Regions from separate parts of the Streptomyces sp. NPDC004838 genome, predicted to be linked through region 1. Evidence: riboswitches for the same ligand, from Rfam matches in the RefSeq annotation. Region 1 holds a riboswitch; the other holds the start of a gene.
What was found. Region 1 has a riboswitch for cobalamin ahead of ACWEFL_RS13980 (ABC transporter substrate-binding protein). Riboswitches for the same ligand answer to the same signal wherever they lie in the genome.
Positions count from the first base shown of each region.

Region 2: it holds a riboswitch for cobalamin, as region 1 does, so the genes downstream of both, ACWEFL_RS30205 (cobalamin biosynthesis protein) here and ACWEFL_RS13980 (ABC transporter substrate-binding protein) in region 1, are expected to answer to the same signal.

Region 1 is NZ_JBSGAW010000010.1:92,320-97,408, forward strand. It holds gene ACWEFL_RS13970 (amino acid permease) at 1-1,056, shown strand, start outside; gene ACWEFL_RS13975 (Mov34/MPN/PAD-1 family protein) at 1,166-1,588, shown strand; cobalamin riboswitch at 1,604-1,735, shown strand; gene ACWEFL_RS13980 (ABC transporter substrate-binding protein) at 1,776-2,840, shown strand; gene ACWEFL_RS13985 (FecCD family ABC transporter permease) at 3,215-4,192, shown strand; gene ACWEFL_RS13990 (ABC transporter ATP-binding protein) at 4,189-4,992, shown strand; gene ACWEFL_RS13995 (putative leader peptide) at 5,059-5,089, shown strand, end outside.
Region 2 is NZ_JBSGAW010000033.1:40,495-45,583, reverse strand. It holds gene ACWEFL_RS30220 (alpha/beta hydrolase) at 1-480, opposite strand, end outside; gene ACWEFL_RS30215 (anion permease) at 911-2,131, shown strand; gene ACWEFL_RS30210 (hypothetical protein) at 2,145-2,366, shown strand; cobalamin riboswitch at 2,552-2,687, shown strand; gene ACWEFL_RS30205 (cobalamin biosynthesis protein) at 2,812-3,792, shown strand; gene ACWEFL_RS30200 (cobyric acid synthase) at 3,789-5,089, shown strand, end outside.

The sequences.
Region 1 (5,089 bases):
ACCGCCGCGGCCGCCTATATGACGTACTGGTTCGACATCCCGCAGTGGGTCTCCGCACTCGTCTTCACCGTCGTCCTCTACGGCGCGAACCTGATCTCCGTGAAGCTGTTCGGCGAACTCGAATTCTGGTTCTCCATGGTGAAGGTCACCGCGATCGTCGGCATGATCCTCATCTGCGCCGGAATCCTCACCCTCGGATTCTCCGACGCCGGGGACACTGCGTCCGTCTCCCTCCTCTGGGCCGACGGCGGCTTCTTCCCCAAGGGCATCGGCGGCACCCTGATGACCCTGCAGATCGTGATGTTCGCCTTCCTCGCCGTCGAACTCGTCGGCGTCACGGCGGGGGAGTCCAAGGACCCGGAGAAGACGCTCCCCAGGGCCGTCAACACCGTCCCGTGGCGGATCGCGGTCTTCTACGTGGGCGCGCTGATCATGATCCTCTCGGTGGTCTCGTGGACCACCTTCCGGCCCGGCGTCTCCCCCTTCGTCGCCGCCTTCGACACCATGGGCCTCCAGGCCGGCGCGGGAATCGTCAACTTCGTCGTCCTCACCGCGGCCCTGTCGTCCTGCAACTCGGGCATGTACTCCACCGGACGGATGCTCCGCGACCTCGCCCTCAACAGCCAGGGCCCCGCCTTCTTCACCCGGCTCACCAAGCGCGGCACCCCTCTGATCGGCACCACCTTCTCCGCGGGCCTGATGCTGATCGGCGTCTGGATCAACTACCAGTGGCCCGGCGAAGCGTTCAACAAGATCGTGTCGTTCGCCACCATCTCCGGCATGTGGGCCTGGATCATGATCCTCGTCAGCCAGCTCCGCTACCGGGCCCGAGCCGAGCGCGGCGAACTCCCGCACTCCTCCTTCAAAGCCCCCGGCGCGCCCTGGACCAGCTGGTTCGCCCTTCTGTTCATCCTCATGGTCATCGTGCTGATGGGCATCGACGAGGACGCGCGGATCTCTCTGTACTGCGCTCCCGTCTGGGCGCTGATCATGGGCGTGGCGTATCTGACACTGAAGGCCAGGAACCCGCGCGGCGCGGCGTTCGCCAAGCCCTGACCCACCCCCCGTGCGGACCGGACCGCCGGCCCTTCCGGGACCGGCCGGTCCACCGGCCGTCCCGTACCGCCCCCCGGTACGGGACGGCCCGCTGATTATGCTGATCGGCATGCTGACCCTCACCCAGGCCCTGTTCGACCAGATCGTCGCGCACGCCCGCGCCGACCACCCCGACGAGGCATGCGGCGTCGTCGCCGGCCCCGAGGGCAGCGACCGCCCGGAGCGCTTCATCCCCATGCTCAACGCGGCCCGCTCGCCCACGTTCTACGAGTTCGACTCCGCGGACCTGCTGAAGCTCTACCGCGAGATGGACGACAACGACGAAGAGCCGGTGATCATCTACCACTCGCACACCGCGACCGAGGCATACCCCTCCCGTACGGACATCACCTACGCCAACGAGCCCGGCGCGCACTACGTCCTGGTCTCCACGGCGGACGCGGACGACGCCGGCCCGTTCCAGTTCCGCTCGTTCCGCATCCTCGAAGGCGAGGTCACCGAGGAAGAGGTCAAGGTCGTCCAGGCATACTGACCCGGACCGACCCAACTCCATACAGGGGCGGCAGGACCCAGGAAGCCGGTGTGAATCCGGCGCGGTCCCGCCACTGTGACCGAGCGTCCGACGCGCCCCCGCGTCCCCGCTCGCCAGCCAGGAACTGACCGGCCGCCCTTCTCCCACCACCCAGGGGACGTGGAAATCCCCGGAGGAGGCCATCCGCATGCCCAGCCCCATGCCCCGGCGCACGAACAGCCGCGTCTCCCGGCGGATATCCAGCCGTCCGTCCCCCCGCCGCCCGGCCCGCACCGCCGCTCTCACAGCCGCCGCGCTGCTGCTCCCGCTCACCGCCTGCGGTACGGGAGACGACCGTTCCGACGCGTCGTCCGCCGACAAGCCCGCCGCCAAAGCCTCGTCAGCCTCGTCGGGTTTCCCCTACACCGTCGACAACTGCGGCGTACGGACGACCTACGACGCGCCCCCCGAGCGCGCGGTCACCATGAACCAGCACGTCACCGAGATCATGCTGGAACTCGGACTGGAGAAGTCCCTCGTCGGCACCGCCTACCTCGACGACGAGGTCCTGCCGCGCTACCGGAAGGCGTACGCCTCGGTGCCGGTCGCGGCCAAGGAGTACCCCTCCAAGGAGAAGCTCCTCTCCCTCAACCCCGACTTCGTGTACGGCGGTTACGCCAGCGCCTTCGACGCCAAGGACGGCCGCACCCGCGACGAGCTGAAGAAGTCCGGCATCGACACCCGGCTCAACGTGGAGAACTGCGTCAAGGGCAGGACGACGCTGGACGACGTCTACCGCGAGGTCGAGGAGATCGGCCGCACCTTCGGCGTCGGCGACCGCGCCCGGAAGTGGATCGACGCCTCCCGCGCCTCGGTCGCCGGGACCGCGACCGGACTGAAGGACCGCACCCCCGTACCCGTCTTCGTCTACGACAGCGGCGACAAGACCGCGTTCACGGCGGGCGGCAAGGGCATAGGCAACGAGCTGATCGCCCGCGCGGGCGGCCGCAACGTCTTCGCCGACCTCGACAAGAACTTCGGGGACGCGACCTGGGAGGAGGTCGTGGCCCGCAAGCCGGAGGTCGTCCTCATCTACGACTACGGCGCCACCACCGTCGAACAGAAGAAGAAGCGCCTGCTCGACGACCCGGCGCTGGGGGACGTACCGGCGATCAGGAACGGCCGGTTCGCCGTGCTGCCGCTCTCCGACGCGGTCCTCGGCGTAAGAGCACCCGACGCCATCGCCAAGCTGGCCCCGCAGCTCGCGCGGTGAGGACCCCAGCCGCGAAGCCCGGACCGGACGGCCCCGGTCCGGGCCCGGTCGGGTCCGCCGCGTCCCCATCCGGTGCGGGCCCGTCCGGCCCCACCGCGTCCGGGTCCGGTCGGTCCAGGGCCGACGTCTCCGGCCCCACCGCACCCCGCCCCGGACCCGTCGGGTCCGCCCCGTCAGCCGCGCTCGCGCCCGCTTCCGAGCCCGGCCCGGCCGGCCCTGCCCCGTCGAGACCTGTGCCCGCCGCGCCCGTCCCGCACGCCTCCGAGCCCCCGCCCGCCCCGCCCGCCGCGCCGCGCCCCGGACCCGTCGGGTCCGCCCCGTCGAAGACCCCCGCCACCACGTCCCGGCTCCGGTACGGAACCGTCGCCACCGGCCTGCTGCTCGCCCTCGCCGCGGCGATCGTCGCGGGCCTCGCCCTCGGCTCCGTACACATCCCGCCCGGCGAGGTCCTCCAGGCCCTGCGCCCGGACGCCGCACCCAGCCCTACCCGCACGATCATCATGGAGGTGCGGCTGCCCCGCGTCCTGCTCGGGGCGATCGTCGGCGCGGGCCTGGCCGTCGTGGGCGCCGTCCTCCAGGCCCTCGTACGGAACCGGCTCGCCGACCCCTTCATCCTCGGGATCTCCTCCGGAGCCTCCACCGGGGCCGTCGTCGTCCTCACCCTCGGCATCGGCGCCACCACCGCCGTCGCCATGCCCGCCGGAGCCTTCGCCGGGGCGCTCGGCGCACTGACACTCGTCTACTGGCTCGCCCGGCGCGACGGCTCGATGACCGGGACCCGGCTGGTCCTGGCCGGAGTCACCGTCTCGTACATCCTCACCGCCCTCACCACCCTCGTCCTCATCGCCTCCGCCCGACCCGAGCACTTCCGCGAGGCCCTGTACTGGACCCTCGGCGGCCTCGGCAGCGCCCGCTGGGACAGCCTCTGGCTGCCCGCCGCGGTCCTCGGCCTCGGCCTGCCGCTGCTGCTCGCCCTCGCCCGACCGCTCGACCTGCTGCTGGTGGGGGAGGAAGACGCCACCGTGCTCGGCCTCGACGTCGCCCGCTTCCGCGCCGCCGTCTTCGTCCTCGCCTCCTTCGTCACCGCCGTCCTCGTGGCCGTGAGCGGCGCGGTCGGCTTCATCGGCCTGATGGTCCCGCACGCCGCCCGGCTGCTCGTCGGCGCCACCCACCGCGCCCTGCTCCCCGTCGCGGCACTCGGCGGAGCCCTCGCGCTCGTCGTCGCCGACCTCGCCGCCCGTACCGTCGCCGCACCCCAGGACATCCCGGTCGGCGTCCTCACCGCACTCATCGGCGGCCCGCTCTTCCTCTGGCTGATGCGCTCCCGGCCCGTGGAAGGAGCCGCACGGTGACCGCCCCCGAAGCCGCCGCGCGCCCCGGCGCGGCCCTGACCGTACGCGGACTGGGATACGACACCGACGGCCGTACGCTGCTCAGCGGCATCGACCTCGAAGCCCGGCCCGGCGAGACCGTCGGCCTGGTCGGCCCCAACGGCAGCGGCAAGACCACCCTCCTGCGCTGCGTCTACGGAACCCTGCGCCCCACGGCCGGACAGGCCCTCCTCGACGGCGACGACCTCACCGCCCTCGGCCCCAAGGAACGCGCGCGGCGGGTGGCGACCGTGCCGCAGGACGGCGCCGCGGAGTTCGAGCTGACCGTCCGCGAGATCGTCCTCATGGGCCGCGCCCCGCACAAACGGTTCTGGGAGGCCGACACCGCGGCCGACGCCGCACTGGCCGACGACGCGCTCGCCCGGCTCTCCATCACCGACCTCGCCGACCGCGCCTTCCCCTCCCTCTCCGGCGGCGAACGCCAGCGCGCCCTCGTCGCCCGCGCCCTCGTCCAGCGGCCCGCCCTCCTCGTACTCGACGAACCCACCAACCACCTCGACATCCGGTACCAGCTGGAGATCCTCGGCCTGATACGGACCCTGGGAACCACCAGCCTCCTCGCCCTGCACGACCTCAACCTCGCCGCGTACTACTGCGACAGGCTGCACGTCCTGCACGCCGGACGGCTCGTCGCCTCCGGCACGCCCGAGCAGGTCCTCACCCCCCGGCTCCTCGCCGACGTGTACCGCGTCGACGCCGACGTGGCCCCCCACCCCGTCACAGGGGCCCCCTCCATCACCTACCTCCCGCCCGCATGGTGAGCACCTCGAGTCCGCGATACGAGACCACATTCCGGATCCCGGAGCGGGAATCGATACGATGACCGCATGGTTCCTCCATACATGCGGGACAAGACGC
Region 2 (5,089 bases), on a different contig from region 1:
GGCGATCACCCAGGTATCGCGGGGGCCCGGCACGAACCAGGACGGCAGGGGGCCGAGTTCTCCGGGGACGGCGACGTCCTCGTGGTCGATGCCGAGCGCGTCGGCCGGGCTGCCGAGGTGGAGTCGCGGGGTCAGCCGTACCCGGGTGCCGGGCTCCAGGCTGCCGTGGGCGACCTGCTCCAGACGGCGCACGACCGCGTCGGCGTCGTGCGGGGCTCCCTCGAACACCGGGCCGACGACGGCGTGGACGCCGTCGCCGTCGAGGCCGTACGTGCCGGGGCGCAGCGAGGCGAGGCTGCGGGTGAGGGTCACCGTGCCCGCCGCGGTGCCGTGCACGGTGAGCCGGGGGTCGCCGGGCAGGGGGCGGCTCGGGGACGCCTTGAGGGCGGCGTCGCCCGCGTACCGGGCGGCCACGACCGCCGCCGTGCCGATGCCTATCAGGGTGGTGACGGCTGTAGCCGTCGCGGTTGCCGGGCGCACGGTTCCAGTGTCGGCACGCGGGCGCCGGGGTGCCAGTGGAGGGCCGCCGTCCGGGTGGCGGCGGGCGATGCCCCCGGCCCCGGAGCGGGGATCCGGACGGCGTCGAACCGGACGGCGTGGCGGTTCCGCCGACCGGCGTGCGGCGACGGCGCGAACCGCCGCGGACGGTCCGCCGCGGAGGGCCCCGGTATCAGATACCGGAATCAGAGAAGTGAACAGAGGCACGGTGACGCAGATCACCATAAAACCGCATGAAAGCCGCTTCTCTCCCCCTTCGAGCCTCCGGAGCCGGAAAACCGGCCCCGCGAGAGAGAAAACGGAATGACGAGAACCGGTTGGAGACACCCCAAGTCCCGTCTCAGTTCATCTTCTGTTCACCCAGGTTACCTACGTTCAGCGAGCCACTGACCCCCAAAGATTGCCTGGGTAAATGGAACACATCACGCTGCTGCTCGCGATCGTGATCGTGACAGCTCTCGTGTTCGATTTCACGAACGGTTTCCACGACACCGCCAACGCGATGGCGACGACCATCTCGACCGGCGCCCTGAAACCCAAGACCGCGGTGGCCATGTCCGCCGTGCTCAACCTCGTCGGCGCGTTCCTGTCGGTGGAGGTCGCGAAGACGATCTCCAGCGGCATCGTCAACGAGTCAGGCATCACCCCAGAAGTCATCTTCGCGGCGCTCGTCGGCGCCATCCTGTGGAATCTGGCGACCTGGCTGATCGGCCTGCCGTCCAGCAGTTCACACGCCCTCATGGGCGGTCTGATAGGCGCGACCATCGCCTCGGTCGGTATCAGCGGCGTCAACGGCGGCACGGTCGTCACCAAGGTGCTGATCCCCGCCGTCGCCGCCCCGCTGGTCGCCGGCATCGCCGCGTACCTCGCCTCCCGGCTGACGTACCGAATCGGCCAGAAGGCGGGCGCGAAGGGCACCGAGAAGGGATACCGGGCGGGTCAGATCGCCTCGGCGGGTCTGGTCTCCCTCGCCCACGGCACCAACGACGCCCAGAAGACGATGGGCATCATCACGCTGGCCCTGGTGGCCGGCGGTGTGCTCTCCCCCGGCTCCAACCCCCCGATGTGGGTCATCGTCTCCGCGGGCGTCGCCATCGCGCTCGGCACCTACCTCGGCGGCTGGCGCATCATCCGGACCATGGGCAAGGGCCTGACCGACCTCCAGCCGCAGCAGGGCTTCGCCGCCCAGACCAGCGCGGCCAGCGTCATCCTCGCCTCGTCCAACCTCGGCTTCTCGCTCTCCACCACGCACTCCTGCTCCGGCGCCGTGATGGGCGCGGGCCTCGGCCGCAAGGGCGGGGTGGTCCGCTGGTCCACCGCCACCCGGATGTTCGTCGCCTGGGGTCTGACGCTGCCGGCCGCCGCGCTGGTCGCCGCGGGCTCGGAGTTCGTGACCAAGCAGGGCGACTGGGGAGTCGCGGTCGTCGCGGTCTTCCTGGTCGCGTCGAGCGGTTGGATCTGGCTGATCTCCCGCCGTCAGGTGGTCGACCACACCAACGTCAACGACACCGACCACGGCGACGGGCCCGCGGGCGTCGACGCCGCCATCGCCCAGGACGAACTCAAGACCACCATCCCGTCCCCCGCTCCCTCGGCCCCCGAAGCGGGTCCGGCGAGCCGGGCCGCGGTGTAAGGACGGATCAGCAATGAAAATCGACTGGGCAGCCCTCGGATCCGTCTTCGGCGTGAGCCTCGTCTCGACCGTCGTCGTGGTGGGCCTCTTCGCCGTCGGCGTGGTGGCCCTCAGCAAGCAGGAGGCGACGGAAGCCGGAGGCGGCTCCACCGCCCTCGCGCGCACCGGCGCGTACGCCTGCTTCGGGCTCTGCGCGGCGGCCGTGGCGTACGGGATCTATCTGATCATCACCTGACGTACGGATCCCCCCGCACCCCGCACACCCGCACCCCGCTGTACAGGTCGCGCGACCCGCACACGCACCGCCATACGTTCCACCCGGCCGGGCCGGGCGCCCTTGACGCGCCCGGCCCGGCCGTCGTCCGACTGTGGGGCTCAGCACACTGACCCTTCGCAGGTCAAGGGCGAGTTGACGGGTGTTCTCGGAGCGTGGTGGACTGCCGGAGCCATCACGACGGAAACAGAGGAAGCCGGTGCGAATCCGGCGCGGTCCCGCCACTGTGACCGGGGAACACCCCCGGAAGCCAGGAACTCTCACCGTCGGTCACGTCGAACCAGGGCGCGGACACCCTGAGTGAGGACATTTCGCCATGCGCGGCTGCGGTTCAGCTCCTGCCCCCAGAGCACTGAGTACAGCACCGATTTCACCGGCCCCCCGAGGCGAGACACCCGCCTGATCCATGCGTGCCGACCGAGTATTCGCGTACGGCGCCACCCTCGGCCTCACCGGCGACCTGCTGCTCGGCGATCCCCGCCGGGGACATCCCGTCGCCGTGTTCGGGAGGTCCGCGGGCGCCGTCGAGCGCGTCCTGTGGCGTGACCACCGCGGCTGGGGCGCGCTGCACACCCTCGTCTGCGCCGGGGGCGCGGCCGCGGGGGCCGTGTTCCTCTCGCGCGCCGCTCGCCGCGCTCCGGCCGCGTCCGTGGCGCTGACCGCCGCGGCCACCTGGACCGTCGTGGGCGGTACGTCCCTGGTGCGCGAGGCCCGCGCCGTCGCGGACGCGCTCGCCGCGGGTGACATCGAGGCGGCCCGCGAGCGGCTTCCCCATCTGTGCGGCCGCGATCCCAAGTCCCTGGACGGACCCGGAATCGCCCGCGCCGTCGTCGAATCCGTCGCCGAGAACACCTCCGACGCCGTGGTCGGCGCGCTGGTGTGGGGCGCCCTGGCGGGCGTGCCCGGTCTGGTGGGCTTCCGGGCCGTCAACACGCTCGACGCGATGGTGGGACACAAGTCGCCCCGCTACCTGCGGTTCGGCTGGGCCTCGGCACGCCTCGACGACCTCACCGGCGCGCCGGGCGCACGGCTGACGGCGGCACTCGCCGCACTCGCGGGCGACGACCCGCGAGGAGCGGTCCGGGCCTGGCGCGCCGACGGCCGCCGGCATCCGAGCCCGAACGCCGGGCCCGTCGAGGCGTCGTTCGCGGGAGCCCTCGGCGTACGGCTCGGGGGAACGCTCTCGTACGGCGGGCGGGTGGAGCACCGGCCCGTGCTCAACGGCGGTGGACGCCCGGTCGCCGTCGGGGACATCGAGCGGGCGGCCCGGCTGTCGCGACGGGTGGGCCTGCTGGCGCTGGGCACGAGCATCGCCGCCCGGCTGCTTCTCCAGCGGGTCGCGGGGCGAAGCGCACAGACGAGGGCGACGAGGGGAGGGACCCGATGACCGGTCGCAGGCGGGGCGGCGGGCTGCTGATCGCCGGAACGACGTCCGACGCGGGCAAGAGCGTGGTCACGGCGGGAATCTGCCGCTGGCTCGCACGCCAGGGCGTGAAAGTGGCTCCGTTCAAGGGACAGAACATGTCCCTCAACTCCTTCGTGACCCGTGACGGCGCGGAGATCGGGCGGGCCCAGGCCATGCAGGCGCAGGCCGCCCGTGTGGAGCCGACCGCGCTGATGAACCCCGTACTCCTGAAACCGGGGAGCGACCGCAGCAGCCAGGTCGTCCTGCTGGGCCGACCCGTCGGGGAGTTGAGCGCGCGCGGATTCTTCGGAAGCGCCGAGCCCGCGACGCGCCAGGGACCGGGGGCGGCGGCCGCGTCGCCCGGCACGGGGCTGCGCGGCGGTCGGCGGGAGGCGCTGCTCTCCACCGTCGTGGAGTGCCTGGAGGAGCTGCGGGGCACGTACGAGGCCGTGATCTGCGAGGGGGCCGGGTCTCCGGCCGAGATCAATCTGCGGCGTACGGACCTCGTGAACATGGGCATCGCGAGAGCCGGGAACCTCCCGGTGCTCGTCGTCGGGGACATCGACCGCGGCGGCGTCTTCGCCTCCTTCTTCGGCACCACCGCGCTCCTCGGCCGTGAGGACCAGCGGCTGGTCGCCGGGTATCTCGTCAACAAGTTCCGCGGTGACGTCTCGCTGCTGGAGCCCGGACTCGACATGCTCACAGGGCTCACCGGGCGGCGGACGTACGGGGTCCTGCCGTACGCGCACGGGCTCGGCATCGACGAGGAGGACGGGCTGCGCGTCTCCCTGCGGGGAGCCGTGCGCGAGTCGGTCGTCGCCCCGCCCGTCGGCGAGGAGATCCTGCGGATCGCGGTGTGCGCGGTGCCGCTGATGTCCAACTTCACGGACGTGGACGCGCTGGCCGCCGAACCGGGCGTCGTCGTACGGTTCGTGGACCGGCCCGAGGAGTTGGGCGACGCGGATCTGGTGATCGTGCCGGGAACCCGTGGCACGGTCCGCGCGCTGGAGTGGCTGAGGGAGCGGGGGCTCGCGCGGGAGTTGGCGCGCAGGGCGGCCGAGGGCCGTCCCGTGCTGGGCATCTGCGGCGGGTTCCAGATCCTCGGCGAGCGCATCGAGGACGACGTCGAGTCACGGGCGGGTTCGGTGACCGGTCTGGGACTGCTGCCCGTGCGGGTGCGGTTCGCGGCCGACAAGACGCTCGCGAGACCGGCCGGCACGGCGCTCGGCGAACCCGTGGAGGGGTACGAGATCCACCACGGCGTCGCCGAGGTCCTGGG